4 regions of the Musicola paradisiaca NCPPB 2511 genome follow, and region 1 is predicted to be linked to each of the others. Evidence: predicted binding sites of a transcription regulator. Region 1 holds the regulator's gene; each other region holds the start of a gene.
The links. The regulator CRP, encoded in region 1, controls carbon source genes, mostly activating them, when cyclic AMP is high. The targets are predictions, from matches to a motif close to ATGTGANNNNNNTCACAT.
Positions count from the first base shown of each region.

Region 1 (7,761 bases):
CACTCGACGACGGATAGGATTTTCTACGCCTGACGGCTGAGAATTCATGGATGATGGCACCGTTATTTTGGCGGTAAAACACCCGGTTTTCGCCAATCCAGCCGAAGAATACCGCGGCAGTATATGACCACCTGAGCGAATTTGACTTCAGGTATAATTCAATCTATTCAGGAGGTTATATGACTATGCCATCTCTCGAAATGCCCAAGGTTCTGGCGTTTGTCGCCGGCGTTGGTTCATCCAATCGTACTACTGCCGGTGCGCAGCAGGTGCGGGTTAGTTTCCCCCAGCCGCTGGCCGCTGGCGTGACGCCGGTGGTGGCGGTGACGCCGTTGCAGGGCTCCGAGTATGCGCCGGGCAGTATTCCGGACACCTTCGCGCTGACGATCACTGGCATCAACAATACGGGATTTACCGTCAATATCTGGCGCGTGGATAACGGCGGCAAAGGCTGGGGGCAGAATCTGCGCCTGTCTTGCCTGATCAGCGCCTGAAGTCGTGAGGCAAACATAGCGATAAGTTGAATGATGACGGGGAGAGCTTTGTAGCGATATTCCCGGTACCGGGCCACCGCCATGGTGCTGCCCGGTCGATCCCGCCAGGCTATTCTATTGCCCAGGGTGACGCCCTAAATCTTCACGCACGGCGTGTACGCCTCGGTTTACTCGCTGCACTCATTCGTTCCGTTGGCGCGAACATGACCCTGTCCGTTGAACAGGCGTTGTATGTTGTCTTCGCACCGTTCTCGTCCAAACTGATGCAGGCAAATGACGTTTATGGCGCAACGGAGGGTTCCGGTAAGGTGAAATCCGCCCCGTCTGGTCGACACGTTTCCGCCACCCCCGCTATACTCCTATCCCGTGACGGGCATCGTACGGTAACGGGAGTTACCGCATTGATTTACATAAATAATATCCACAGGTTAATACGATGAGCCTTTTGATTATCGATAACTACGACTCCTTTACCTATAACCTCTACCAATATTTTTGCGAGCTGGGCGCGCAGGTAACGGTTATGCGTAATGACGAATTGACGCTGGCGGATATTGAGCGTTTGGCGCCGCAGCGGCTGGTGATCTCGCCCGGCCCTTGTACGCCGGACGACGCCGGGATTTCGCTGGCTGCCATCCGTCACTTTGCCGGCAAACTGCCGATTCTGGGGGTATGCCTTGGTCATCAGGCGTTAGGGCAAGCGTTTGGCGCTCAGGTGATCCGGGCCCGGCAGGTAATGCACGGCAAAACATCGGCGATTCGTCATTCCGGACAAGGGGTGTTTCTCGGGCTGGAAAATCCGTTGACGGTGACTCGCTATCACTCGCTGATTCTGGCATCTGAAACGTTGCCGGCCTGTTTTGACGTGACCGCCTGGACGGAACGGGATGGGCGACCGGATGAAATCATGGGTATTCGCCACCGAGCGTTGCCGTTGGAAGGTGTACAGTTTCATCCGGAGAGTATTCTTAGCCGACAGGGGCATCAGTTGTTGAAAAATTTCATGAATTTATAAACGGATAGTGAATAGCGTCGACGGGCGAGCGGATTTATCGATTGCGCTCGTGTGATTTTTTATGCATATTTATTGACTATATTTTCATGTTGGACAATGGGATATCATCACGGGGCAGCAGATGGCGACAGAAAAATCAGCAGTAACGCGGGAAACATACGACAAGGTCATTCTTCCGATTTATGCGCCCGCGCAGTTCGTGCCGGTGAAGGGTAAAGGGAGCCGTGTCTGGGATCAGCAGGGCAAAGAATACATCGATTTTTCCGGCGGTATTGCCGTTACCGCGCTGGGACATTGTCATCCGGCGCTGGTTGAGGCGTTGAAAACGCAGGGCGAAACCCTGTGGCACACCAGCAACGTGTTTACCAACGAGCCGGCTTTGCGTCTGGCTTCCAAGCTGATTGCCGCCACGTTCGCCGACCGGGTGTTTTTTGCCAACTCGGGGGCGGAAGCCAATGAAGCGGCGTTCAAACTGGCTCGTCATTACGCCATCGAGCGCCATAGTCCGTATAAAACCAAGATCATCGCTTTCTATCAGGCGTTTCATGGCCGGACGCTGTTCACGGTTTCAGTAGGCGGGCAGGCCAAGTACGCCGACGGCTTCGGGCCGAAACCGGCGGATATCATCCATGTGCCTTTCAATGATCTGGCGGCGGTGAAGGCGGTGATGGACGATCATACCTGTGCCGTGGTGTTGGAACCGATCCAGGGCGAGGGCGGTATTACGCCGGCGACGCCGGAATTCCTCACCGGTGTGCGTGAATTGTGCGACCAGTACAACGCGCTGCTGGTGTTCGACGAAGTGCAGTGCGGCATGGGCCGCAGCGGCAAGCTGTTCTCCTACATGCATTACGGCGTGAGGCCGGATATCCTGACCACCGCCAAGGCGTTGGGCGGCGGTTTCCCCATCAGCGCTTGCCTGACCACCGAGGAAGTGGCGTCCGTCATGAGCGTCGGTTTGCACGGCACCACCTACGGCGGCAACCCGCTGGCCTGCGCGGTGGCGGAAGCGGCGCTGGATGTGATCAATACGCCGGAAGTGCTGTCTGGGGTGGAAGCTCGTCATGAACGTTTTGCGGCGGCGTTGCACCGTATCAATGAGCGGTTTGGCATTTTTGATGAAGTCCGCGGTATGGGGCTGTTGATTGGCGCACAACTCAAGAAAGCGTGGCATGGTCGTGCGCGCGATTTCCTGTCGGCGTCGGCCGAACTGGGGTTAATGATTCTGGTCGCCGGGCCGGATGTGATTCGCTTTGTGCCGTCGCTGGTGATTGAACTGGACGATATCGATCAAGGCATGGCGCTGTTCGAACAGGCGGTCGCGAAGGTTGTGGAGCAATAAGTTCGTCTGTTGCTGAAAATAAAAGAGCGTGCCGCAGCACGCTCTTTTTGATCCGGCGTCGCAATGACTCAGCGTGTACCGTACACCACAATGGTTTTGCCGTGCGCGGAAATCAGATTCTGGTCTTCCAGCATCTTCAGAATACGGCCGACGGTTTCACGAGAACATCCGACGATCTGACCGATTTCCTGACGGGTAATCTTGATCTGCATGCCGTCAGGATGCGTCATGGCATCGGGTTGCTTGGCCAGGTTTAACAGTGTTTGGGCGATGCGGCCCGTTACATCAAGAAACGCCAGATTTCCCACTTTCTGGGACGTGACTTGTAGACGGCGCGCCATCTGTGAAGACAGACGCATAAGAATATCGGGGTTGACCTGAATCAGCTGGCGGAATTTCTTGTAGGAAATTTCGGCGACTTCACAGGCGGTTTTGGCCCGAACCCAGGCGCTACGTTCCTGACCTTCTTCAAACAGGCCGAGTTCACCAATGAAATCTCCCTGGTTGAGATAGGACAGGATCATTTCCTTACCTTCTTCATCCTTGATCAGCACGGCGACCGAGCCTTTCACGATGTAGTAAAGCGTCTCTGCTTTTTCACCCTGGTGAATAAGCGTGCTCTTCGATGGGTATTTGTGAATATGGCAATGAGAAAGGAACCATTCGAGAGTCGGGTCTGTTTGCGGTTTGCCGAGAACCATTCGCTGTTATCCTCTGTTGTAATTCACTGCGCAAATCACAGGGCTCAGAGTTCCCTGTACGGCGTGATAACATAGTTATATTTAAATTCCACTCAGGCGGAATGACGTCAGGGAATATACTGAGGCTGTCTATCGGGTGACGTCATAATCAGGATGTGTCTGGTAGAGGCTCACACACCGGATTATTTCCCCGTTTTTAACACAGGTTGTGTGTAGTGTCTCGTGTTGTCTCGCTTCAGCATGATTAAACTCTGATTTTAGTCGGGTTTATACATAAGCGATGTAATTTTTAAAAAATAGTTGAGGGTCAATGTTATGCAGGCGCGGGTGAAGTGGGTTGAAGGGTTAACGTTTCTTGGCGAGTCCGCCTCCGGGCATCAGGTGTTGATGGATGGAAACGCCGGAGACAAAGCGCCGAGTCCGATGGAAATGGTGCTGATGGCGGCGGGTGGATGCAGCGCCGTCGACGTGGTATCCATCTTGCAGAAAGGGCGTCAGGATGTCGCGGATTGCGAAGTACGATTAACGTCGGAGCGCCGCGAAGAAGCGCCGCGTATGTTCACCACGATTAATTTGCATTTCATTGTGAAAGGGCGCGGCTTGACCGACAAAGCAGTTGAGCGCGCCGTCGCGCTGTCGGCGGAAAAATATTGTTCCGTCGCGCTGATGTTGGGAAAAACGGTACATATCACTCACAGCCATGAAGTCGTCGAACTGGAATGACCCGGTCGGTTGCACATCATGCGCGGCGGTTGTACGGCTGCCGCGCCACGCTTTAACCGATGTTATCGCCCGCCAGTAGCCGCTGTACCAGCGGCGTCATAATCAGCTCCATCGCCAGCCCCATTTTCCCTCCCGGCACCACGAGCGTATTGATGTGCGAAATAAACGAACCTTGCAGCATGGCCAGCAAGTAGGGGTAGTCGATGTTGCTCATCCCCTGAAAGTGGATCACGACAAAACTTTCATCCATGGATGGAACGGATTTGGCGGCAAACGGATTGGAGGTATCGACTGTCGGGACGCGCTGGAAGTTGATGTGCGTGCGTGAAAACTGCGGGGTGATATAGGTGATGTAGTCCTCCATCGAGCGAACCACCGAATCCATCACCGCTTCGCGTGAGTGGCCGCGGTCGTTGATATCCCGTACCAGTTTCTGCATCCACTCCAGGTTGACGATCGGCACCACGCCGACCAGTAAGTCCACATGCTGGGCGACGTTATGGGATTCCGTCACGACGCCGCCGTGCAGCCCCTCGTAAAACAGAATATCCGTGGGTTCCGGCATCGGTTCCCAGGGGGTGAATGTTCCCGGTACCTGCTTGTAGGGAATGGCTTCGTCGTAGGTGTGGAGATATTTGCGGGTTTTACCGCTGCCGCTGCGACCATAGTCGATAAACGCCTGTTCCAGCAAACTGAAATCATTGGCTTCCGGGCCGAAGTAGCTGATGTGCCTGCCCAGATCCCGCGCTTTACGGATCGCCATGTCCATTTCCGGACGGGTATAACGGTGATAGCTGTCACCGTCGACCTGCGCGGCGCGGATATTGAGCTGCTGGAAAATTTTATGAAACGCCAGGCTGGTGGTGGTAGTGCCGGCGCCGCTGGAGCCGGTTACTGCAATAATCGGGTGTTGATGCGACATGATGCAAACTCCGGTCGGTCAGGCGGCGCGGGTCGTGATCGACCATAACGCAATATCCTTATTGTTATCATGTTTGTTCCGGCCTGACACGCCAATTTACGTTTTCCAGCGGGCGTGTCAGCCGTCGTGAATCACGCCGCTGCGCAAGGCGTTACGCGGCATGATGTTGACGGTTTCATGCAGTTCGGACCAGACCAGCACCACCTCGCCGCGTTGCAGTTGCAGGTGTACGTCTTCCACCTTTTCCGCCAGCGAGCGTTCATGTTCGCCGTAGTCGGTGCCTTCCCGCAGTACGAATGATTCAATCAAATTTTCCAGCGTGTCGGGCGCCAGCGCCTGCCAGGGAATGATCATTTTATTGCTCCAGATAAGGGGTGAACCAATCGGGGATGCGATGTTCCAGCCACATTTCAGGGTGGCGCCATGATCCGCTGACAAAGCCGACATGCCCGCCATGCTCTGTCAGTTGGTATTCGACGCAGGGCGGTAACTGCGAGGGATCGGGAATGACTTCAGGCGTCATAAAAGGATCGTCCTTTGCCTGGATGATCAGGGTTGGAGTACGGATCTGCGGCAGCAGCGGCATGGCGCTGCAACGCCGGTAATAATCCGCGGCGTCGTGAAAGCCGTGAAGACGGGCGGTGATGAGGTCGTCGAACTCCCTCAACCCGCGTACCTGTTTGATGCGGGACGGCGATACCGGAATGGTGCCGGGATACGCCGCCAGTTTGCGCAGTGCGCTCTGGCGCAACGAATTGACCAGATAAGATTGATAGATGCGGGAAAACCCCTGTTCGATGCGGCGGCTGCAAGGCTCCAGCAACAACGGCGCCGAGACGACGGCGGCGGCGTTGAGCGAACAGCGCTCCCCCTGACGGCCCAGCAGGCAGGCCAGCATATTGCCGCCGAGCGAAATGCCGATCGCCGCCGTGGGCGCCGGCCCCAGCGTTTTTTCCAGCCATTGCAGGAAATAGTCGGCATCGCCGGTTTCGCCGGAGTGATAGATGCGCGTCCGGCGATTAGGCACCCCGCTGCAGCCGCGGAAATGCATGATCACCGCCAGCCAACCGCGTTCCCGACAGGCGGCCATCAAACCGTGCGCATAAGGGCTGCGGAAGTTCCCCTCCAAGCCGTGGAACAGCACCACGCGCGGCTTATGCGCCGCAGGTTGCGGCGGTTCGCTCCAGGCCAGTTCGACGAAGTCGCCGTCGGGGGTATCCAGCGTTTGCCAGACGGGCGTCAGGCTGGGGCGTCGGCGAAACAACCGCGGCAGCAGTGTTTGCAGATGTGGGTTGCGCATCCCGCCCAACGGCTGAAAAGCGCTGTTGTGTAGTGGATAAGTATTCATGGCAAAAAACTTGTATGGGTGACGTCGCGCTGCTAGGTTGATGGCTTTCTGCTAATCCCTTCCGGCTTTAAAGGATTGCCGTTTCATGGATCACGTCAGCCTGTTTCTTTCTATGTTGGGTTTCTTGTGGGTCGCAGCGATTACTCCCGGCCCCAATAATATGCTACTCACCGCATCCGCCGCCAATTTTGGTTTTTTGCGCTCTCTGCCGTTAATGCTGGGGATCATGATCGGCATGCAGAGCATTCTGCTGTTGGTATCGCTGGGGCTGGGCAGCTTGATTCTGCTCTATCCGCCTTTGCATCTGGCGTTGAAAGTGTTGGGTAGCGCTTATCTGTTGTGGCTGTCGTGGAAAATAGCCTCCGCAGCCTACGAACGGCTGGATCTGGACACCGCGCCGTCGGCGCCGATGCCGTTGTATCAGGGCGGGTTGTTGCAGTTTCTCAATCCCAAGGCGTGGCTGATGTCGCTGGGCGCGGTTGCCGGTTTCAGTCTGGCGGGCGATGGTTATACCGGGTCGGTGTTGTCGATCAGCGTGGCGATGGCGCTGGTGAACGCGGTCGCGGGCGCCGTCTGGCTGGCGTTCGGCGCCGCCATCGGCCGTCTGCTGCGTAGCCCGGTCGCCTGGAAGCGCTTTAATATTTCGATGGGGATCCTGACGGCCGCCTGCGTGTTGATGATCTGGCATTAAGCGCCGGGAGAACGGCGCGGCACGCACGGTGAGTTTCGCGTGCCGCGATACGTCATAGTCAGTCTTCCGTGCTGCGGGACAAGGCTTCAAGCTGTTCCTGCGCGTCGAGCCAGGCCATTTCCACCTCTTCCAGTTCGGCTTTGGTTTTACTCTGCGTTTGCAGGCATTCCGTCAGTTCGTTTTTCCGATCCGCCTCGTAAATGGCGTTGTCCGACAGGCGCGCTTCCACCCCGGCCAGCGTGTTCTGCAGTGTTTCCATCTGCTTCTCCAGCCGGGCGATCTCTTTACGCAACGGTTGGGTCATGGCGCGCAACTCGGCGTCGCGCCGTTTCTGCTCTTTTCTGGCCTGAGCGTTGTTGGCGTTGGTGTCCTTCGTGTCGTCTGCGGCGTTGCCCTGTGTTTTTTGTGCATCCAGCAACCAGCGCTGATAATCCTCCAGGTCGCCGTCGAAGGGGTCGACTTTGCCATCGTGTACCAGATAGAGGTCGTCAGTGGTGGAGCGAATCAGGTGGCGATCATGCGAAA
Region 1 is NZ_CM001857.1:409,356-417,116, forward strand. Features, by position in the region: gene DPA2511_RS22315 (hypothetical protein) at 180-494, shown strand; gene DPA2511_RS01875 (aminodeoxychorismate synthase component II) at 931-1,509, shown strand; gene argD (bifunctional acetylornithine/succinyldiaminopimelate transaminase) at 1,631-2,851, shown strand; gene crp (cAMP-activated global transcriptional regulator CRP) at 2,920-3,552, opposite strand; gene DPA2511_RS01890 (OsmC family protein) at 3,868-4,275, shown strand; gene DPA2511_RS01895 (phosphoribulokinase) at 4,328-5,197, opposite strand; gene DPA2511_RS01900 (YheU family protein) at 5,315-5,551, opposite strand; gene DPA2511_RS01905 (hydrolase) at 5,553-6,545, opposite strand; gene DPA2511_RS01910 (LysE family translocator) at 6,631-7,236, shown strand; gene DPA2511_RS01915 (ABC transporter ATP-binding protein) at 7,295-7,761, opposite strand, start outside.

Region 2 (7,761 bases), 160 kb from region 1:
CCGCTGCCCTGGAAGGGTTGGCCAGCCTGACGGCGCCGCTGTTCAAAAGTGCTGCCCTGATTCACGAATCCATGAAAGTGGAGCATGAGCGCGATGCCATGAGCTGGCGTGCCGAGTGGATCGCATTGCCGGAAATCAATATTTATCTGTCGGCGCAATTGCAGAACGCGCTGGGTATTTTGCGCGGCATGTCGGTCAATGAAAAACAGATGCGCGCCAATCTGGAATTGCAAAACGGGTTGCTGCTGTCTGAAAAAGTCATGTTTGAAATCGGCAAACGGTTGGGAAAACAGACGGCGCACCATCTGGTGTACGAATGTTCCATGGCGGCGTTTGAGCAAAATCGTCATTTCAAGGATGTGCTGCTGGAGCACCCAGTGCTGGCGTCACAACTGAGCGCAGATGATCTGGATGCGTGGCTCGATCCGACCAATTATCTGGGCAGCGCGCCGCAGAAAGTGGACGATGTCATTCGCTACGCCGACGATAGCGGCCTACTGGCTGAGTGACAGGAGTTGCCATGAGTACGATATTTCGCCAGGTTACACTGGCGGACGACGAGGCGTTTCTTGAGCTGGCATTGGCGGCTTATGCGCCTGTGCGCGAGATGGGCATCAAGTTTGATGCCGCTTACGCGGACATTGAGCGGATCCGGTTTCATATTCAGCATAACGGCGTGTACGTGATGGAAAAAGAGGGGCGCTTCGCCTCTTCGTGTTCGATCCGTTACCCGTGGGGGCCGGAGCCGGGGCCGTTTGGATTGCCGCATATCGGGTGGTTCGCCACACACCCTGATTTCAAACAGCAGGGGCTGGGCCGTCAAATGCTGGACTGGCTGGAGCAAGACATTCTGCTCGAGCAGTTGAAGGCGCCGGCCGTATCGCTGGGAACCGCGAAAAACCATCCCTGGCTGCTTGAAATGTACAGAAATTATGGGTTTAAGGATGTGTGTCAGGCTGATCTGGGTAAAGGACACCTGACTATTTTTATGGAGAAAGTGCTCGACCCGCAACGTTATGACCAGTGGAAAAAGAAACATCCAAGAGCGGAGATATAAATGAAAAAAATAATCTTATCAGCATTCGCATTCGCAGCTGCTTTACTGATGGCGGGTTGTGATTCTCAAAAAGATGACAAAGTTTTGCGCGTTGGCGCAACCGGTCAGAGCTACCCCAGCGCGTTCAAACAGGACAACAAGCTGGTGGGGTTTGATGTGGAAGTGACGGAAACCATCGCTAAGGATTTGAATTACAAAGTTGAGTGGGTTACTGCGGACTTCAGCGGCCTGATGGGCCAACTGGAAGCCAAAAAACTCGATACCATCGCCAACGTGGTAGCCATCACCCCTGCGCGCGAGGAAAAATACAATTTTTCCCAACCTTACAGCTACTACGGCAGTCAGATTGTGACCCACAAGGATAATACCGGCATCAACACGCTGGATGATCTGAAAGGGAAAACCGTGGCGGGCGTTTTGGGTTCCAATCACGTTAACAACCTGAAAAAGGCGTTTGCCGACGGCAGCGTCAATATTCGTACTTACGAAACCCGCGATGGTGCGATGAGCGATGCACTCGCCAAACGGGTGGACGGTTATATCAACTCCCGCCCGATTCTGCTGGCGGAGATCAACAAGCGTAATCTGCCGTTTAAGATGGTCGGTAGTCCGCTGGTGGTGGAAAAAGTCGGCTTCCCGTTCCAGAAAGATGAGAAAGGAAACGCGCTGCGCAAACAGTTTGACGATGAACTGAGTAAAATGCGTACCGACGGCCGTCTGAAGGCGCTGTCTGTGAAATATTTTGGTGAGGATATCACTGCGGGCTAATAATCCCGCCTTTGCCCGCTAACTCCGCAGGCGCCGACAGGCGCCTGCTTCAAGGTCTTATCCATGAATATCGATTTTTCCTACCTGCTGAAGGTATTTCCCCAGGTCTTAATGTATTTGCCGACCACGGCGTTGCTGGCGATCGTTTCGATGGCGTTCGCCATTGTACTGGGGTTGATTTTGGCGCTGATCCGCGAAAGTCGGTTACTGGTGGTGGCGAAACTGGTGGAGTTGTATATCTCCTTGTTCCGCGGCATTCCCTCGTTGGTGCAACTGTTCATCATCTATTTCGGCCTGCCTCAGCTGTTTCCGGCGCTGAATGGCCTGTCGGCGATGGCGGCGGCGATTATCGGTTTTAGCCTGAAGAACTCTGCCTATATGGCAGAAATTTTTCGCGCCGCGCTGGCGTCGGTGGATTTCGGGCAGACTGAGGCCGGATTATCCGTAGGGATGAGCCGGGTACAAATTTACCGCCGTATTGTGTTGCCGCAGGCGATGCTTAATGCATTGCCCGCAACCGGCAACACGTTTATTTCACTGATTAAGGACACATCGGTGGCGTTTGCGCTGGGTGTTTCCGAGCTGTTTGCCGAAGGCAAGATGATTGCTGCGGAATCGCTACGCTTTTTTGAAACCTTCCTGGTCGTGGGGCTGATTTACTGGTTGGTGATTATCGCCTATTCCTGGTTCCAGACCCGACTGGAGAAGAAACTGAGCCATTCCCGGCAGCGTTAAGGAGCCGACATGATTAGCGTAAGAAACCTGACTAAGCGGTTCGGTGAGCAGGTCGTGCTGAACGACATCAGCCTGGACATCGAAGAAGGTGAAGTCGTCGCCATTATCGGCCCTTCCGGTTCCGGTAAATCGACGTTACTGCGTTGTCTGAACCTACTGGAAAAGCCGGAGGCGGGCACTATTACTATCGGCGACCAGACGCTGGATACCCGTCATTACACCACCAAAGCCGAGTATGCACTGCGTCGACAGACGGCGATGGTGTTTCAGAATTACAACCTGTTCAAGAATAAAACCGCGCTGGAAAACATCACCGAAGCCCTGATCGTGGTGAAAAAAATACCGAAAAAGCACGCGGAGGAGATTGGTCTGGTGCTGCTGGAGCAGGTAGGCCTGTTGCCGCAAGCGAATCAGTACCCGATCACGCTGTCCGGCGGGCAACAGCAGCGCGTCAGTATCGCACGGGCATTGGCGGTGGATCCGAAGGCGATTCTGTTCGATGAACCCACTTCTGCACTGGATCCAGAGCGTGTTCATGAAGTGTTGCAAGTGATTCAGAAACTGGCGGCCAACACCACCACCATGGTGATTGTGACGCATGAAATGCAGTTTGCCAGAGAAGTGGCGGATCGGGTTATCTTTATGGCGGATGGGCATATCGTGGAGCAAGGGCCGGCAGAGAAGGTGATCCGCTTCTCCGACAATCCGCAGACCCGCCGTTTTCTGCGCCAGCTTACAAATATAGAAGAACCGTCAGAGTTTGATATCTGACGCGCATCGTTTGTTCACCTGCTATGCCTGGGGTGCCAGGCGGTTCTGATCCCAGGGCGAAAAGAGGAGTCACCTACCATGAAAGTGCACACGCAGCATGAGCCGTTGGCACAGTATATTCAGGCGTTCCGGCACGAACTGCATCAGCACCCGGAGCTGTCCAATCAGGAATTTGAAACCACGCGGAAGATTCGCGCTGAACTGGAGAAAGAAGGCATCCGCATTTTGGATCTGCCGTTGAAAACCGGTCTGGTGGCGGAGGTGGGTGGTTTGCAGGATGGCCCATTGGTGGTGGTGCGCTCCGATATTGACGCACTGCCGATTGAAGAAGAGTCCGGTGTCGAATTCAGTTCGAAAAACCCCGGCGTGATGCATGCCTGCGGGCATGATTTTCACTCCTCTGCCGCGCTGGGCGCCGCGATTTTACTTAAACGCGCGGAAGCGGAATTGAAAGGCACAGTGCGGATTTTGTTTCAGGCGGCGGAAGAAACCGGTCTCGGCGCACCGGAAGTGATTGCGGCCGGTGCGTTGGACGGCGCAACCGCCATTTTCGGTATCCACAACGATCCGACGCTGCCGGTCGGCGTCATCGGTGGTAAAGACGGTGCGCTGACGGCGGGAGTCGACCGCTTTGAAATCAACATTGCCGCCAAAGGCTGTCACGCCGCCAAGCCGCATGAAGGTAATGATCCGATCATCATCATCGGCCAACTGATTACCGCGGTGCAGACCATCGTCAGCCGCAACGTACCCTCGGATAACAACGCGGTGGTATCCATCACCCAGGTGCACAGCGGCAGTACCTGGAACGTCATCCCGGATACCGCCTATGTGGAAGGCACGGTGCGTACCTTCAGCCAGGAGGCGCGCGATCTGATTGAGCGGCGTTTTCGCCAGGTGGTGGCCGGCATCGCCAGTACCTTCGGCGCAGAAATCGAATTCATCTGGCACGCCGGCCCGCCATCGGTGGTGAATACGCCGCGTTGGGTGGAGTTTGCATTGCAGGTTGCCGGCGACGAGGGTTTTGACGCGCGTCGGGTGGAGGCCAGCCCGATTGGCGAGGACTTCGCTTTCTACCAGCAGAAACTGCCGGGTACCTTTATGATGGTCGGCTCCGGCGGCCCGTATGCGCTGCATCACCCCAAATTCCGGGTGGATGACCAGGCGCTGTTCCCCACTGCGCACTATCTGTATCAACTGGCGAAGCTATCGCTGGAGCAACTGTCGGCGCACTGATCAACGTGATTCGACGCAATAACAATAACGCCGGCAACCAGCGCCGGCGTTGTCATTCATCCAGCCTGACTTGGCACGGCAATGGCTACGTGTTGCTATCGGCCTGAAAACTGACAGGATGTCTTGTTGGTTAATGGCGACAATTCTTGCTATGTGACGTCTCCATTCGGAGACATTTAATTGACTGATATAAAAGAATTTTATTTCGCATCGATGCAGTTGTTGCCAATTGGCGACTCTTTCTGTGAACCCCGTCGTTATTTTTAGGCCGACGTTGTCGCCAGTTGCCGTAAAAATAAATTAAATGCTTAAAATTCAATAAATTAATTTTTATGTTGAGTGTGGTTTTTTTGGCACGATATCTGCTTTATCTGTTGTGTAGATGCTCATTCCACTCTCTATGCTTGCTTCGGCTTCATAAACCTGGGAATGACGCAGAGCCTTTATGGTGCCTTGGCGTCCAACTGCCGGTGAAGGTGACTTCCCGGGTTTGCGGACGCAACGTTGAGTGGGGCACTTAAACAGTTGTCTTTCAGACCTGATTTTTATTAGCGCTTGCCTTTGATTGGGCAAGCGTTTTTTTTTGCGCCCAAGGTGGCGGCTATGTTGAGGCCGTATTTTATTGATGAAACACCTGTAGTTGCCGCCGGCAAACATGCATATCGGCGGTTAAGCCGTGATCAGTGTCGGCAAATGCTACATGGTCTGTAGGTCTGGGCGGGAGGGTTTCACAGTAGGGCGCGTTTCAGGTAATAAATCGGCGCCTGTATAACGCATCACACTATTTGTAACATGCGTTTTGTAACAATGATGTGATCAAATCACGTTATGCGTAACATGTGTTATGTAACATGAATTAAAGTGATCCGCTTCAAACTTTTGACCTTAAATTTAACGTTTTATAGCTACTACTTTTTATCCGGTAATTTTATTAGGTAATGAGGTGCGGCATGGTCGAAAGTACGCAATCCTGTGTGGTGGAAGGAAAGAAAAAAGTTAATGTCATTCATCAGGAGTGTCATTATCAAGGCAGCGGAACGCTGGTTAAAATAACCCGCGGCGGTATTTGCGGCTCGGATCTTCATTATTATCACGAAGGGAAAGTGGGTAATTATGAAGTCAAACAACCCATGGTTTTAGGCCATGAGGTTATTGGTGTTATTGAGCAGAGTGATAATAAAGAATTACGTTATCAGCAAAAGGTCGCGATTAATCCCAGCAAGCCCTGCGGTCATTGTAAATATTGTCTCGCTCACGAAGAAAATCAGTGCGTATCGATGCGCTTTTTCGGCAGCGCTATGTATTTTCCGCATGTTAACGGTGGTTTTACTCAATATAAAGTTGTCGATACGGCACAGTGTATTCCTTTTGACAATCAGGCTGACGATCGCGTGATGGTATTTGCCGAACCATTGGCTGTGGCAATTCATGCCGTCAATCAGGCCGGCGATATTAAAGGAAAACGGGTGTTTGTGTCCGGTGTCGGGCCTATTGGTTGTCTGGTGGTCGCAGCCGCGAAAGCGATGGGCGCGGCTGAAATTGTCTGTGCCGACGTTAGTGAACGTTCTCTGGCCCTGGCATCTACCATGGGCGCCACCCAAACGGTGCATGCCCAATCGGGCGATTTCTCGGATTATCTGCGGGATAAAGGTTATTTTGATATTTCGTTCGAAGTCTCCGGCCATCCCCAATCGATTGTGCGCTGTCTGGAAGTGACCCGTGCCAAAGGCGTTCAGGTTCAGGTCGGTATGGGTGGCGCGGTTCCTGATTTTCCAATGATGATGTTGATCGCCAAGGAAATTAAGCTGGTTGGCACATTCCGCTTTACGGAAGAGTTCGCGACGGCGGTGCACTGGCTGAACGACCATATTATCGATCCATTGCCGCTGCTGAGTGCGGAATTTACGTTTACCGATCTCGAAGAGGCACTGTTATTCGCTTCGGATAAATCAAAAGCAGCAAAAGTACAGTTGGTCTTCTGAATAAATATTGTGAAGAGAGCAGAAAATGAAAAATATATTTTCACTGGAAAATAAAAAAGTTTTGATTACCGGATCGGCCCAGGGTATTGGTTTCCTTTTGGCTAAAGGATTGGCGGAACAGGGTGCTGAGATTATCGTTAATGATATTACCGCCGAGCGTGCGGAACATGCCGTTGCGCAATTAACGGCGCAAGGGTATCGCGCTTACGCCGCACCGTTTGACGTTACCCGCTGCCAGGAAGTGAATGAAGCCATTGACGGAATAGAAAAAAATATTGGCGCAATAGATGTACTGATTAATAACGCGGGTATTCAGCGCCGCCATCCTTTTACTGAATTTCCGGAAAATGAGTGGAATGATGTGATTGCGGTGAATCAGTCCGCCGTCTTTTTTGTTTCGCAGGCGGTGGCCCGTAACATGGTGGAGCGCCGTGCCGGAAAAATCGTCAATATTTGCTCCATGCAAAGTGAATTGGGTCGAGACACCATTACGCCGTATGCCGCATCGAAAGGGGCGGTAAAAATGCTGACGCGCGGAATGTGTGTGGAACTGGCGCGTTACAATATTCAGGTGAATGGTATTGCTCCGGGTTATTTCAAAACAGAAATGACCAAGGCGTTGGTGGAAAATCAGGAATTCACCGCATGGCTGACGAAGCGCACACCCGCAGCCCGTTGGGGCAATCCTGAGGAGTTAATCGGCGCGGCGGTTTTCCTGTCATCCGGCGCATCCAACTTTGTAAACGGGCATTTATTGTTCGTCGACGGCGGTATGTTGGTCGCGGTTTAATACCACCGACAAAATATAAATAAATTCGAATTAGCGGATACACCGTGTCTATGGCGGCGAGATTCTCGCTGCCTTTATTACAGGAACATCTTATGCCTTTAGTCATTATTGCTATAGGGGTCGCGTTATTATTGATCCTGATGATTGGATTTAAAATAAATGGCTTTATTGCATTAATTCTGGTTGCCGCCCTGGTCGGCGTCGGTGAGGGTATGGCGCCACTGAAAGTCATGTCTTCTATTCAGTCCGGGATTGGCGGTACGCTGGGCGGGTTATCCATGATTCTGGGTTTCGGCGCCATGCTGGGACGTTTAATTTCGGATACCGGCGCGGCACAGCGCATTGCGACAACCCTTATTCACCATTTCGGGAAAAGCCGGATTCAATGGGCCCTGGTGATTACCGGCCTGATTGTCGGGCTG
Region 2 is NZ_CM001857.1:244,983-252,743, forward strand. Features, by position in the region: gene purB (adenylosuccinate lyase) at 1-509, shown strand, start outside; gene DPA2511_RS01135 (GNAT family N-acetyltransferase) at 521-1,057, shown strand; gene DPA2511_RS01140 (amino acid ABC transporter substrate-binding protein) at 1,058-1,825, shown strand; gene DPA2511_RS01145 (amino acid ABC transporter permease) at 1,889-2,560, shown strand; gene DPA2511_RS01150 (amino acid ABC transporter ATP-binding protein) at 2,570-3,331, shown strand; gene DPA2511_RS01155 (M20 peptidase aminoacylase family protein) at 3,410-4,567, shown strand; gene idnD (L-idonate 5-dehydrogenase) at 5,518-6,549, shown strand; gene idnO (gluconate 5-dehydrogenase) at 6,575-7,339, shown strand; gene DPA2511_RS01170 (gluconate:H+ symporter) at 7,432-7,761, shown strand, end outside.
Region 2: idnD (L-idonate 5-dehydrogenase) is a predicted target of CRP. The motif match lies at 5,427-5,444, and genes of this name have one in related genera.

Region 3 (7,761 bases), 2.2 Mb from region 1:
AACAGGGCTCATCCTGTTGATAGGTAAATACGCTGATCTGGCCTTCCATCCGAATGGCTGCGCCGGAGATCAGCGCTGTCTTTGCGGCATAGCACCCGCGGTTGAGTTGATCCCGGGCGGTAACGTTATCGGTGCAATCCACCACCACATCGTGTCTGACGATCAGCGCCTGTAGCGCAGCGTCATCCAGTACGCCGTTAATCGGTTCCAGCACGACATGAGGGTTGATGTCCTGCAGGGTAGCGGCGGCGGAAGCCACCTTTGTCATGCCGATCCTGTCATCGCGATGCAGTACCTGACGTTGCAGGTTGGAAAGCGACACGGTATCAAAATCGAGCAGGGTCAGGTGGCCGGTTCCCGCGGCGGCCAAATACTGCGATGCTGCGCAGCCTAATCCCCCGAGGCCGACAATCAACACACGCGAGGATTTCAGTTTTTCCTGCGCATCGAAATCGAAACCGCGTAGCACAATCTGCCGGTTATAGCGCAGGGCTTCGGCGTCTGTCAGTTCGGGTAGCATCATGGATGACTCAACAGCAGGTTGAAGGGTTCTATCTCCACCCACTCGCCGGCGGCGACCGGCCCGCGTTCGGCCTCCAGCACAATAAAACAGTTGCCCAGACTAAAAGAACTGAAAATATGGGAACCCTGATGCCCGGTGGTTCTGACTTCCAGATCGCCGTCGGCGTTACGGCTAACAATCCCGCGTTGGAAATCGAGCCGACCAGGCGATTTTTTCAGCGGCGTCGCCGTTTTCACCCGGATGCGCGGCGGCAGGCGCCAATGCGTGTCGCCGGCGAGGCTCGACAGTAACGGTTGCACCAATTGGTAGAATGTCACCACGGCGGAAACCGGATTGCCCGGCAGGCCGCAGAACCAGGCATTCTGCAGTTTGCCGAAAGCGAACGGTTTTCCGGGTTTGATCGCCAGTTTCCAGAAATGAATATCGCCCAGTTCATCCAGCATCTGTTTGGTGTAATCCGCTTCGCCGACGGAAACGCCGCCGGTGCTGATGACGACGTCGGCGACAGCGGCGGCATCCTTAAACGCCTGACGCAGCGCGGTAGGGTCATCGCGCACGATCCCCAAATCCACCACCTCGTAACCCAACTGCGACAACATCAAGCGGATGGCGAAACGGTTAGTGTCGTAAATTTGCCCGTCCTGCAACGGTTCGCCGACCACCTGCAGTTCATCACCGGTGGAAAACAGCGCCACACGCAGGCGTCGTATCACTGCCAACTGCGCCAGCCCCAGCGACGCCAGCAACGGCAGTTCGGCGCTGCCGAGACGAACACCGGCTGGAAACACCTGCGCGCCTTGTTGAATGTCCTCGCCGAGGCGACGGATATTTTGGCCCGGCTTCACCTCGTGGGTAATGCGGATATGACCGTTACTGTCTGCGGCGGTGTGTTCTTGCATCACGACAGCATCCGCTCCCGGTGGGATCGGCGCGCCGGTCATGATGCGGATACAGGTACCGACAGGCCACTCGCCGGCAAAGGGAATACCGGCAAACGCCTTCCCGGCGACAGGCATCGGTTCGCCGCGCCAATCGCTGTGGCGAATAGCGTAGCCGTCCATCGCCGAATTATCGAAGGGGGGAACATTCACCGGGGACGTGACCGGCACGGCGGTAATACGGCCTGCCGCTTGTGAAAGCGCCACCGTTTCAGCCGCAGTAAGAGGGGAAACCTGCGCCTGCATTTTTTGCAGCGCCTGTTCCAGAGAAAGTAAGCCTGAAGTATCCATAACCGCTCCGTGATGTGATTCGGCTATACCTGTCATACGCAAGTCGCCGGTGTGTCGGCGGCATGATTCGGCTCATCGGTGGGGCTGGCGCGTGCGGCTGAGGCATTGCATCGTTCAACACACAGGCGTGCGGCCCGGCCGCTCGAATGATTAAGGGTATGTACGGCATAGCACAATCGAATATGCCTGTAATGGTGTCGCATTATGGCAGAAATCGCCCCTGGGGAGAACGCGACAGGAGATATCTGTGAGGGGAGTCGGCGCGGGTGAATAAAAAAAGCGCGGACGTTGCCGCGCTTCAAGAACCGAACAATCGTGATTAGAACGAGGTGCGTTTGTACTGGCGATACTGCGGGTGCCAGAAGTTATGGGCAATCCCCTTGTGCAGCGCGTCTTCGGAGGTCAGTTCCGCCACGCCGGCCAATTGCGCCGCTTTGCCGACTTCCAGCGCGATGCGTTTGGAGACATCGTGGATCGTGCCGAGATCCGGCAGCAGAGCGCCTTCGCCATCCGCCGCCAGCGGAGAGCAGTCGGCCAGCGCGCGGCTGGCGGCCATCAGCATGCTGTCGGTAATGCGCTTAGCGCCCGATGCCAGCACACCCAGACCGATACCCGGGAAAATGTAGGAGTTGTTGCACTGTGCGATCGGGTACACGCGGTCTTTGTATTTCACCGGGGGGAAGGGGCTGCCGCTGGCGACCAGCGCGGCGCCGTCGGTCCAGCGGATAACGTCTTCCGGACGCGCTTCGACGCGAGAGGTCGGGTTGGACAGCGGCATCACGATCGGACGCGGGCAGTTACGGTGCATTTCACGGATGATCTCTTCCGTAAACAGACCCGGCTGGCCGGATACGCCGATCAGAATGGTCGGTTTGGCGTTGCGAATCACATCCATCAGTGAAATAGCGTCGCTGTTCACGTCCCATTTGCTGAGTTTTTCGCTCTTCTGTACCAGTTGGCTCTGGAAATCGAGCAGGTTCGGCAGCTTGTCGGTCAGCAGCCCAAAACGATCCACCATGAATACGCGGGCGCGGGCTTCTTCATCGCTCAGTCCTTCGGACTTCATCTGGGCGATGATCTGTTCGGCGATGCCGCAACCGGCGGAGCCGGCGCCCAGGAAGGTAACGGTCTGGTCGCGCAGTTGGCTGCCGGCGGCGCGGCTGGCGGCGATCAAACTCCCCAGCGCCACGGCGGCGGTTCCCTGAATATCATCGTTGAAGCTGCAAATGTCGTCGCGATAGCGCTTCAGCAACGGCATGGCGTTGCTCTGGGCGAAATCTTCGAACTGCAACAGAACGTTCGGCCAACGGCGTTTAACCGCTTGGATGAAATCATCGACGAACTCGTCGTATTCCTCGCCGGTGATACGCGGATGATGCCAACCCATGTAAAGCGGGTCGTTCAGTCGCTGCGGGTTGTTGGTACCGACATCCAGCACCACCGGCAGCGTATAGGCCGGGCTGATCCCGCCGCACGCGGTGTACAGGGACAACTTACCGATAGGAATGCCCATACCGCCGATACCCTGGTCGCCCAGGCCAAGGATACGTTCGCCGTCAGTCACCACAATGACTTTTACATTCTGTTTAGTGGCGTTCTGCAGCATGTCGTCGATGTGTTCGCGGTTCGGGTAGGAAATGAACAGACCACGCGCACGGCGGTAGATATCAGAAAAGTTTTCGCACGCGGCGCCGACTGTCGGCGTGTAGATGATGGGCATCATCTCGCTCAGGTGGTTGGCCAGCAGGCGGTAAAACAGGGTTTCGTTGGTGTCCTGGATATTGCGCAGATAGACATGTTTTTCCATGTCGTTCTTAAATGACTCATATTGACGCCAGGCGCGTTCTGCCTGCTCTTCAATGGTCTCTACTGCTTTGGGCAACAGGCCATGAAGGTTGAAGTGGTCGCGTTCTTCGTCACTGAAGGCGCTGCCTTTGTTCAGCAGGGGGAATTCGAGCAAAATGGGACCGGCGTAAGGGATATAGAGTGGACGTTTACTTTCGTATTCCAATTCCATGATTTTTTAACTCTTTTAGGTAGCGGAAACCTGTTGGCGAACCAACGCCGTGTATCGGTAGCGCGGATCTTAAAGTACCCAGCTGATATGTACAGGAAATGTTAATTAAAATAATTACACATGACTTGCATATAACGAAAATGTGGAAGGAGTCACAAATACTGCCCATTTCCGGCGGTTTAGCGGCAGGTTGACGGATGAACAACGGCGATCGCCACCTTGTGGCGTCGTTATCTCGGGCGATGGTCGTCGGCCTCTCCTGCTTGCGCACGGCGCAGGGTGAACACGGCGGTAGGTCTGGCCAAATGGCCGATTGGCAGGCGTCAACCCGAGGTGTTGACCGCGGGCTGACGGGAAAGGCGACGTTACTCCGCCAGAACATGGCGGGTGTCCTGACACCCCAACATAGCAAGCAGTGATTGCGTGGCGCTCCACTGACTGATGGCGGCGCGGCGTGGTTCCACCAGCACGGCCCGTTGTATTGCGTCATGGGATTCGCCGGACAAATTCATCAGATTGAGTGCGGACTGCAATGGCGGCAGGCTGGGATTAAACGCTGCGTTTTCTGCGTAACGCCCGGTATAGATACCGCGCTCGCCCTGTAAGGCCACGCCGCTGAACGCCTGGCTATAAGGGGCGTGGCTGCGATTGGCGGCATCGAGCGCAGCAGCGGTCAGCGCATCGGATTCCGGCAGCGTCATGCCACGATCTACGTTATCCATCAGCAGGGTGCTGATGTTCAGATCGCGTGGGCCGAACGCATCGGGCAAATAATGGCCAAGGCGGGCCGGCGAACGGCCTGGAAGGCAAATGTTCAGCGTCGATGCGCTGTTGAGTTCGTTCATGAACTGACGGCAATGCCCGCACGGCGTGTAGTTGACGGTGACGCTCCGTAACGCGGTTTCATTCCTCAGCCAGGCGTGGGCTACCGCGCTTTGTTCGGCGTGCACGGTTTGTTGCAACGGCGCGCCGGAGAACTCCATATTGGCGCCCCAGTACAATGCGCCGCTGTCCCCGAGCGCCACAGCGCCGACCTTGAAGGCGGAAATTGGCGTCAACGCACACGCCGCCGCCAAAGGGAGCAGCGCGAACGCCAGCGCATCAACGGTGATCCGGCACTGGCCGCAGAGATGGTTGACTTCGGCTGCGGTCAGCATGGCGGAAAAATCATCCCGCGCCAGCATCGGCGCCAATGCAGACTGTAACGGTGCAGACAGATGGGTGAATGCGCTCTGGAAACGTGCTTGCATGAGAACCCTCTTGGATGGTGACGACTGTGATACGAATGGTAGAAAGCGATCACGCTGTTATGTGTGATTTTTATCACTTTTTAAATGAAATGAGTGAAATGCAGAGAAGAAATGTGTGAGGCATTCCAGTTTTGTGCATCCATTCGTCGCCCCTCGCACCTGTATTCCAACCGGCATCTGGCGTGCGGCATCGATAATTCGGCGAACGCCATCGATAAGGCGTGTGGAAACGCCGCTTGCGGGGGCGCTCCACGGCGGAGCATCAACCGAATAGCCGCATCAGCACCGGGAACAGGAAGGGGGCAATCAACGATGTCATGATGCCGCAGATAACCAACGCCAGAGAACTGAACGCGCCTTCCTGGTAATCCACTTCGACACACCGCGAAGTACCGAGGGCGTGCGACGCGGTGCCCATCGCCAGGCCGCGCGCGGCGGCGGTGCGAATATTCACCCGATTAAACAGCGTATGGCCCAGTACGGCGCCGAGAATACCGACGAAAACCACGCAGACTGCGCTGATGGCGGGAATGCCGCCGATGGTGCTGGCGACGGCCATGGCGATCGGCGTGGTGACGGATTTGGGCAGCACCGACGCGGCGATTTCGCGGGTGGCGCCCAACCACAGTGCAATGGCCGTACCAGACACGATCGCCGCTACGCTACCGATAAAACATACGCTGATAATCGATTTCCAGCGGGCATGGATCTGGTGCAACTGTTCGTACAGTGGAAACGCCAACGCCACCACCGCCGGTTGCAGCAGGCTGTTGAGCACACTGCTGCCGGCGAAATAGTGCGCGTAGGGAATGTGCAGCATCAGCAGGATGGCGATGATCACCAGCATGGACATCAGCAGCGGATTGAACAACGGCATTTTCAGTGTCATGGCGAGCCGGCGCGCGGCGAAAAACACCACCAGCGTCAACGGCAGCGACCACCCGATATTATTCAGCATGGTTGCTTCCTCCCGGTTTGGCGGATGTGTCAGGAATACGGCGATCGCGTTGCATCATCTGGGTCGTATGGCCGACCACAAGCATGACGATGATGGTGCTGAACAAGCAGGACACCACAATCGGGCCGAACTGACTGAGTAGCAGATCGTAGTAGTTCATCACGCCCACGCCGATGGGGACGAACAGCAGCGCCATATAGCGGATAAACAGATTGCAGCCGGGTTTGACCCAACGGGCCGGCAGGATCTGCGAGGCCAACAGAGCGAACAGTATCAACATGCCGATAATGCTGCCGGGGATGGTAATGGGCAGCAGCGCGGATACCGCGTTGCCGGCAAAAAGACAGAGAGAGATCAGCGCGAAAGCGCGCAAATACTGCCAGCAAAGGATGAATGCATTACCCATAGGACGGAAACTCCTGATTGAGCGAAGGGGAAGTATGATAACGCTACTCCTGTAGGTGTGCTACGCATCACAAAATACTTTCAGCGGATTCATGCAGGCGTCCAGTGCGTACTGGCGTGCGAACGGTGCGCATGGGTTCGGCTCGGTAGGGCCAAGCACGTTCGGGCGGTATTTTCTGGGTCTGCCGTTGTCTGCCGGTTATCGGGAGGCACGGCTAAGCGGGGCCTCGTGCGGAGACCCCGGGGGAAGCCGTTACGGAAACCGCATCAGCGCGGCAGCCCGAACCCGAACGGGAACAAGGGGGCGGCACTGTCGTGGGGAAGATCCGAACGCTGTTTCAGCACCGCCTGCATGGAGGATGGCAGCTCGAATGGCAACCTGGCGGTATAGTCCGCAGAAGACGACAACCGCTGTAGCAATACCGCGTCGCTAACACCGAAATTGGCGACCAGCGCCTGGGTCTTGTTCACCACATTCGCCAGGACGGCGGGCCGCTCCAGATACAGGGTGACGACGGTAGGCACGCGGGCGCTGGCGCGCACGATAGCCTGATAGTCGGGATTATCCGCGCTGAAGGCTAGCGAACCTTCGTGGTGTCGGCTGCCGAAAAAGTAGTTTTTATGCGGCTGCTCGTAGGGCGTGCGGGTGCGGATCAGCGCGATGTCGGCCTCTTCCAGCCGCGTGGCCGGTATGAAGCCGGCATTTTTCACCGCCGCCGGGTCGATGCCGTAGACCCACAACCGGCTCCCCGGACGCAGCGGCAGCAACTGTTTGTTCTGCAATAGCACCAGTGCCTGCGCCTGGGCATTATTAGCCAGTTGCTGCGATTGCGGATTGCCGACCACGTTTCCCGCCTGTTCTGCCTTAACGAACGGCCGTTCGAACAGCCCGGTCTGGAATTTCTGTTGCAGGATCCGGGTGACGGACGCATCCAGCCGGGATTCCCGCAAACGGCCTTCCCGCACCGCTTTGACCAACATGGCTGAATCCGTGACGCCGCCGAATTGATCGATGCCGGCGTTGACCGCTTTGATAAAGCGTTCATAGGACGTCAGATGCTCCACGCCCCAGGGCATGCCGCGCGGCACCGGTTTTTCGCCCGGCCCGACGCCGGTGACGCAATCACCCTTGCAATCATTGGTAATCAGCCAGTCGCTGAGGATCACACCGTCAAAACCGTATTGGTCGCGCAGCAGGTCGGTAAGCAGAAACTTATTGAAACCGGCGCCGACCGGTTCGATAGGCACGCCGCGCCAGGTGGCGCCGCGCAGGATGGAGTAGGTGGGCATGATGCCTGCGGCGTGGGCGGCGAAGGCGCCGGTAAACGGCTCGATGTGGGATTGCAACCCATCTTTACCGTAACGGGCGTATTTGCCGT
Region 3 is NZ_CM001857.1:2,844,516-2,852,276, reverse strand. Features, by position in the region: gene moeB (molybdopterin-synthase adenylyltransferase MoeB) at 1-520, opposite strand, end outside; gene moeA (molybdopterin molybdotransferase MoeA) at 520-1,752, opposite strand; gene DPA2511_RS12605 (NAD-dependent malic enzyme) at 2,072-3,769, opposite strand; gene cdd (cytidine deaminase) at 4,135-5,019, opposite strand; gene DPA2511_RS12595 (CidB/LrgB family autolysis modulator) at 5,282-5,977, opposite strand; gene DPA2511_RS12590 (CidA/LrgA family protein) at 5,967-6,383, opposite strand; gene DPA2511_RS12585 (glycoside hydrolase family 3 protein) at 6,650-7,761, opposite strand, start outside.
Region 3: cdd (cytidine deaminase) is a predicted target of CRP. The motif match lies at 5,081-5,098, and genes of this name have one in related genera.

Region 4 (7,761 bases), 820 kb from region 1:
CGGAAAACCCGGCGGAGATTCATCAGTTCGGGCTGTTTGTCGCCGAAAATGCCGACGAAGCCAAACAGCGCGCCAAAGCGATACTCTTGCCGCGGATGTTCAAACAGCACAAGGACAATCTGCATGATGTAGATGACTGTCTGCCGCTCACGCTGTTGGAGCGCTGGCATCTCCACCTGACGCCGAATCCGATGGGAAAACCTGAAGCCCCGCTGTGGCAGGGCTACCATCCGCTGTAAACGCCGCTAATCGCACAGTGCATGCTGGTGGCGCTGCAACAGCGCCGTCAACCGGGCAACGGCGGCGACGATATCGTCCGCCACCTGATGTTCCCCCAGATGTTGCCGGTACTCCTCCATTTGCGTCAGCAACTGCGAAAAATAACGGCTGCGCTGCGTATCCCCAGCGGCACCCGCGACCCGCGCCGCCGTGGCGCGCATCTGGCGATGGCATTCCGCCAGCGTATCGCTAAGCGGAATATCAAGCTGACGCAAACGCTGGTGCACAATAATCAGCGACAGTGCCAGCCGATACTTCGCCATGTCCCCCGGAAACAGATTGATCAACAAAAACAGATGCTGATAAAGCGCGGGCAGATGGTTTTCCCTGCACCGCGCCGGACGAGTCGACAACCCGTCGATGGCGCCGTGTACTAACCGGTTGAGCAGCGTGCGGCCGGTACGAGCACGGCTGTTGTCCCGTATCAGCATAATCACCGCCAGCGCCAGCACGCAGCCGATAATCTGCCCGATGGCGTTATCCAGAAATTGCGACAGATTAAACGTCATTGGGTTATCCAGTACCAAAATATTGATGGTGCTCGCCAGCGCGCCCAACGACCCTAACCGCCGCTTCTGGATTTCGATGCCGATGACGAACGTCATTACGCCGATACAGAGCCCCAGCAACAACAGGCTTTGCTGAGTGGCGGGCAACACCAGCATGAACATCACCGCCCCCAGCGGTAACGCTATCAGCGTACCGATCAGGAAATCCTTGGCGGCCATCAGCGGATTGGGTAAACGCATCACCAGTGCGGTCACTACGCCCAACATCACCATACACACGCTGCCGGATGTCCAGCCGGTCAGCAGCCAAAACAGGCAGCCGACGGCGGTAGCCACGCCGGTACGCAGGCCGTTGATCAACGCATGATGGGTTTCCGCCGAGCTGGCGCGCACCGGCGTTTCCGCTTCCAGTATCTCGGTTTCCCGCTGGCTAATGCGCGCATTGGTTCTGATGCCGGCCGCCAACAGCTGATAGCGGGAAGACGCCGCCAGCCACCCCACCAGCGGCGCAGGCAAGCGACTGCTATGGCTGGCCGCCAGATGGCGCAACTGTCGCAATTGACGGCGCAGATCACCCGGCGTCGTCACCGGTTGTTCCAGCAGCATCAGCAGACCGCCCTTCACTACACAGTCGCCGTCCCGTCGCATCAACCCGATTTCACCAGCCAGGGTCATCATCATCCAGGACTGGCTTAGCAGGGTCTTCATCCGCCGCCAGGCCGGCTGCCAGTGCGACGACTCCATCAGCAGAATATTGCGCATGCCGCCGATGGCCTGCGTTTTCCGCAACAGCCCATGCCAGCAGCTATCGACATCGTCTGTGGCCGCACGGCCCACACAGCGTTGCAGTAGCTGGTACTGTCCCAACAGCAGATCGTCGATGGCGCGATCGACATCCTGTTTAACCGAACGGGGAGAGAACACCAAATCCGCCAGAATGACGCAGACGATCCCCAAAATAATCTCGCTGCAACGCTCAATAGCGAATTGTGGAATAGCACGCGGCGAACTCTGGCTGGTGATGATGATGATCAGCGCGGTATACCCCGCCAGTGCAAACACATACGAGTTTTCCGTTTTCACCAGCGACGAGATCCACACGCACACCCCGGCCCACAGGCAACACAGCATCAGCATGACCACCGGCGCCCGCACCGTCGTCATGATGATCACTAACGCGCCAAAACAACCGATGAAGGTGCCGAGAATACGTAGCAGGCCGCGATGGCGGATTGCGCCGGAAAACGGATCGCCCCCCGCGACGAACGCAGGCCCGGCGGCCACGATAGCGGCAGTCAGCGCCGCCCAGCGTGGCGTTTCCATTTCAAACCAGAACCCCAGCACCAACGACAGCACCACGGCCAGACTCAGCTTGCAGGCAAAACGCAGCCGGGGGAAAACGGAACTGTTCATCGTACCGCTCCGGTTAACCGAACTCGCGCAGCCGATGCAGCAGTTGCAGCAATGGCGACGCCGATTGCACCTCTGGCGTCTGCTCGCCCGTCACCAGAACGGTGGCGGTGGTTCCCGCCGGGTAACGATCACCCCACTGCTGCGTCAGACGGATTTTTACCGGTACCCGCTGCGCCAGACGCACCCATTCCAGACTGGCATCGACCGTCGCCAGCCCTTTGCTGCCCACCGTGCTGCTGCTATTGGCGATCCCGGCGGAGATGCTGTCCACCGTACCGCGCAGAATCTGGTTGCTGCCGAGCGGCGTAATTTCCACCTGGCTGCCGGGCCGGATCCCGGCCAGTTTGGTCTCTTCCATATAAGCCAGCAGGTAGAAGGAATCCTTTTTCACCAGCGCCACCGCTGTCGTACCACGGGTGATGAATTCGCCGGAGTGTACATTCAGGTTGGTAATCCAGCCATCCGCCGGCGCCCGCACCACGGTGCGTTCCAAATCCAGTTTAGCCAGCGCCAGTTGCGCCTGGGCTTTGGCCAACTGATGTTGGGTGGTTTGCAGCGCATTGCCGGACTGTTCGATCTCTTCGCGCGACATCACCTGTACGCCCAACCGTAAACGCCGGGTCGATTCGCGTTTTTTCTCTTCCGCCAGCGCCTGATAGTAGGAGACATCCGCCTGCGCCTCTTCCAGCGCCTGCTGGTAGCGCGGTTGATCGACGACAAACAGCACGTCGCCCTGTTGTACCGGTTGGTTATCCTGCACACGCACCGACGTCAACAACCCGCTGACGTCCGGCGCAATCGCCACCACGTCGGCGGTAAATTTAGCGTCACGAGTCCAGGGGGATTCGGTATAGAACGACCAGACTTTGACCAACGCCACAGCGGCCGCCGCCACCACAATGAGCGTCATCGCAACACGGCTCAGTTTTTTTGTGATGATGTTTAAAACAGAGGCTCTCATGGCACTTACACTCCCAGGTGAAACAGCAGGTAAAACAGGCAACAGAACAGCGAGGTATTGAACAGTGCCGGGTGCCAAACCCATTCGTAGATACCGGAGGAATGCAGCAGGCGAATGCAGATGAAGAACAGCGTCAGCGACACCAGCAGCACAAAAAAGATCGGCGGGAATGACAGGCCGAACAGCACCATGACCGGGAGTGAATGCATCCTCTTTTTCCTTACCTGACCGGCTATCTGTTCAGCAGCAGCGTGAATCAGCGCGTGGATAACACCACGCCGCCGATCGCGCGCCGCCAGGGGACAAAGGCAGAACATCGCCGCCATCGGTATGGCTACCGACAGAGGGAGGACACATCAAGCTGACAAACCATGCAGACTGAGCGGGAACAACGTTCGGTACCCATTCTGTGTGATGCGCGTCTTGACTGAACAATAGCGATTGCAGGCGTTGATTTAATGGTTGAGAAGCGCGATGTTAAATCAGCGTTTTTTAGTCTAAAAATACAATAACAACGGGGAAGTTCGGCTGTAATAGCGCACCACCCCGGTTAAAGCGCCTATATTATGGTGCTTTATTATGATGTTATCTACGCACTGTGATCTAAATCACTTTTAAGCCAGAGTTAATAATGGAACGACTAAAGAGCATGTCCGTGTTCGCCAAAGTGGTGGAGTTCGGAACCTTTACCGCCACAGCACGACAATTGGGAATGAGTGTTTCCGCCGTCAGCCAGACCATTACTCGGCTGGAAGACGAGTTGCAGGTAAAACTGCTCAACCGCAGCACACGCAGCATCGGTTTGACCGAGGCGGGGAAGATTTATTACTACGGCTGTCGTCGCATGCTGCACGAAGCCAACGAAGTCCACGAGCAGCTATACGCTTTCAACAATACGCTGATCGGTACACTACGCATCGGCAGCTCCTCCACCATGGCGCAAAACGTCCTTTCCGTCATGACCACCGATCTCCTAAGACAATATCCCGGGCTCTCAGTCAATCTGGTGTGTGGTATCCCGGCGCCTGATCTGATCGCCGATGGGCTGGACATTGTCATCCGGGTCGGCGCGCTACAGGATTCCAGCCTGTTTTCCACCCGGCTAGGCTCCATGCCGATGGTGGTATGCGCCACTAAACGTTATCTCGCAGTGCACGGCACGCCGGAAAAACCATCCGACATAGGAAACCTGTCCTGGCTGGAATACAGCGTGCGCCCGGATAGCGAATTCGAACTGATCGCACCGGAAGGTATCACCACCCGGATCACTCCGCAGGGGCGTTTCGTCACCAATGATCCGCAAACCCTGATCCGCTGGCTGCAAGGCGGGGCGGGGATCGCGTATGTCCCGCTGATGTGGGTGCTGGAAGATATCCGACGCGGCGACATGGAAATCCTGTTTCCCCGGTATCACTCCGATCCTCGCCCGGTATACGCGCTCTACACCCGCCGGGACAATCTGCCGCTGAAAGTGCAAATCTGCATCGACTACCTGACCGAATATTTCCGCAAGGTAGCGCTGATTTACCAAGGCTACCGGCAGGACGCTGCGCCGGATGACGCGCCGCAGAAATAAATCAGGCCGCATCCGCGGCCTGAACAGAACAAATAACGCTGAATCACTCAGGCGGTGCCGCCGACCGTCAAGCTGTCCAGCTTCAGCGTTGGCTGGCCCACGCCAACCGGCACGCTCTGGCCTTCTTTGCCGCACACGCCCACGCCTTTGTCGAGCGCCAGATCATTGCCGACCATGGAAATCTGCTGCATGGCTTCAATGCCAGAGCCGATCAGCGTCGCCCCTTTGACCGGCGTCGTGACCCGGCCGTTTTCAATCAGATAGGCTTCCGAAGTAGAAAAGACGAACTTGCCGGAGGTGATATCCACCTGGCCGCCGCCGAAGTTCGGCGCATACAACCCGTATTCCACGCTGGCGATAATCTCTTCCGGCGTCGATTTACCCGCCAGCATATACGTGTTGGTCATCCGCGGCATCGGCAGATGGGCGTAAGACTCGCGTCGGCCGTTACCGGTCGGCGCCACGCCCATCAGCCGGGCGTTCAACTTATCCTGCATATACCCTTTAAGAATGCCGTTTTCGATCAGCACGTTGTACTGCCCAGGGACGCCTTCGTCATCCATCGCCAGGGAACCACGCCGATCCGCCAGCGTGCCGTCATCCACCACGGTGCACCGTTCGGAAGCGACCTGTTGGCCGAGCTGGCCGCTGAACACCGACGTGCCGCGACGGTTGAAATCGCCCTCCAGGCCGTGCCCCACCGCTTCATGCAACAGCACACCGGGCCAGCCGGCGCCCAAAACCACCGGCATAGTGCCAGCCGGCGCGGCGACGGCGGAGAGATTGACCAGCGCCATACGCACCGCTTCTTTGGCCCAGGCATCCGCCCGCGCTTCCCCTTCCGACAACTGCCAGAAAAAGTCGTAACCGGTACGAGCGCCGCCGCCGCTGGAGCCGCGTTCGCGACGGCCATCCTGTTCCACCAACACGCTGACCGACAACCGCACCAGCGGGCGAACATCCGCCGCCAGCGTACCGTCGGTGGCGGCCACCAGCACCAGTTCATACACGCCGGTCAGGCTGGCAGTCACTTCCTGCACCCGAGCATCCGCAGCGCGCGCAGTCGCATCCACCCGTTGCAACAACGCGATCTTATCTTCGCGCGTCAGGCTATCCAACGGATTGAGCGCCGGATACAGGCCGCGATGGGCAACTTCCCCCAAGGTTTTGATTCGTCCGTCACCCTGCTCGCGCACAATGCTGCGCGCCGCCAGGGCGCTCTGCCGCAATGCTTCGAGGGAGATTTGATCCGCATACGCAAACCCGGTTTTCTCGCCGCTGACGGCACGGATCCCCACCCCCTGATCGATATGCCAGGAACCGTCCTTGATGATGCGATCTTCCAGCACCCACGACTCGTGGTAGCTCGACTGGAAGTAGAGATCGGCGTAATCGATACGGCGTTCGCTTAAGGTTTCAAGGATGGCCTGGAGATCCTGATGGCCCAGCTTATTTGATGTAAGTAATTGCTCACTGACAAACGTCAGACTCATAGCTCGCCACTCTTCTTGTCACTGTGATCGGATAACGGGCAGCGCGATTATTTCGCCGCTTCCGCGCTCTTCGCTTTCTGCGCTTCCCGCACCACTTCCTGAATTTTGGGTTGATCCACACTACCGGAAATCTGGTAGCGGATCAGGGAAATTTTGTTCCATAACGGAGCCAACACCTTGCTGGCGGCAAACACGGCAGCCCCCACCACTGGATTCACCACAAACGCCGTCGCCACACCGACCGTCGCAGAAATTTCCGGCGCCACCACCGCGTCCATGGTGATCTGACGTTTCACCAGATCGATGTCTCCCTTCATGGCGATATCCGCCTCAAGGCCGTCCACCAGCAGGTTGTCGGTATGTAGTATGCCGTCTTTGATCCAGGCGGTACTGCGAACAGAATCAAAATAGAACCCTTTGCCAAACGTATCGCTGAAATCGAACTGCATCTTACGCAGCAGCGCATCGAAGCTGATCAGCCGCAACAATTGCCCCGCTTGTCCGGCACCGACGTTGACGATTTCACCCTTGCCGATATCGGTTTTCAGAATACCGCTCAGGCTGGGAATATCCGGCGCCCAGGGAGAACCGTGCCAGTACAGATCATAATCGATGGTAAAAGCGCCGGCCCGCAGCGGGCTGCCCACGCCCAGCCATTCGGAATTCTTCGTCAGGCTATCCCCGGACAACCGTCCCTTGAGCGCGGTTCGGGTACCTTCGCCATTCTCCTGCCAACTGCCTTCCAGCGTCAGTTTCGCTTTGCCGCTGTCCACCACGCCGCCACTCAGCAACAGCCGGTTTTTCTCCGGCAGCAGGCTTCCTTTCACTTTCCCGACGTTCAGCCCCATCACCCAACACTCCGCACAGCTGAACCGCAGCGCAGGCAGGTCTTCGAAACGAATGCTGGGATCGTTCAGCGGCGATTTCTTCTCAGCCAATGCGACCGGGTTGGTGGCATCATCGCCCTGCCATTGCGGATTGTAGTACAGGTAACGCAGGTCGCCGCGCCATTCGCCGCTGGGTGGAATAAACAACCGGCCGTCAAGCTCGCGGCCGACCACCGAAATGTCGTTGCCGTTATCCTGAGCCCGGCTGGTAAGCACCACGTCATGCCACTGCTGCCCCAGCACTTTTAGCTGCGATGAGCTCAGCGTCACGCGATCCGGCAGGCGGAAATGGCTGGAAGCCACCTGCGGCGCCAGCGTGCTGCGCATGCCCGGCAATAAAGCCAGCCAACGTTCGCCGTCCAGCGCGGGCAACGTCAATGTCAGCGATGAATCATCCGGCAACGACGGTGTTTTGCCGCCCTGCTGCCAGGCGGCCCGCTCCAGCGTGACGGTGTTGTCCCGCAACAACCAACGGCTGTTGAAACGCTGGTGCTTACCCAATGATCCCGACAACTCAAAGCTGCGCACATCGCCTTTGGCGTTGGCCTGCAATGTCATGGCCTCACCCTCGGCCTTGTTCAACGGAGACGGTAAGTGACTGCTTACTTCCTTCAAATCAGCCTGCACGCTGACATCGTAACTG
Region 4 is NZ_CM001857.1:4,220,583-4,228,343, forward strand. Features, by position in the region: gene DPA2511_RS18835 (DUF1543 domain-containing protein) at 1-239, shown strand, start outside; gene aaeB (p-hydroxybenzoic acid efflux pump subunit AaeB) at 246-2,201, opposite strand; gene aaeA (p-hydroxybenzoic acid efflux pump subunit AaeA) at 2,215-3,162, opposite strand; gene aaeX (p-hydroxybenzoic acid efflux pump operon protein AaeX) at 3,168-3,371, opposite strand; gene DPA2511_RS23590 (hypothetical protein) at 3,366-3,527, shown strand; gene aaeR (HTH-type transcriptional activator AaeR) at 3,794-4,738, shown strand; gene tldD (metalloprotease TldD) at 4,786-6,231, opposite strand; partial or broken gene yhdP (AsmA2 domain-containing protein YhdP) at 6,279-7,761, opposite strand, start outside.
Region 4: aaeR (HTH-type transcriptional activator AaeR) is a predicted target of CRP. The motif match lies at 3,759-3,776, and genes of this name have one in related genera.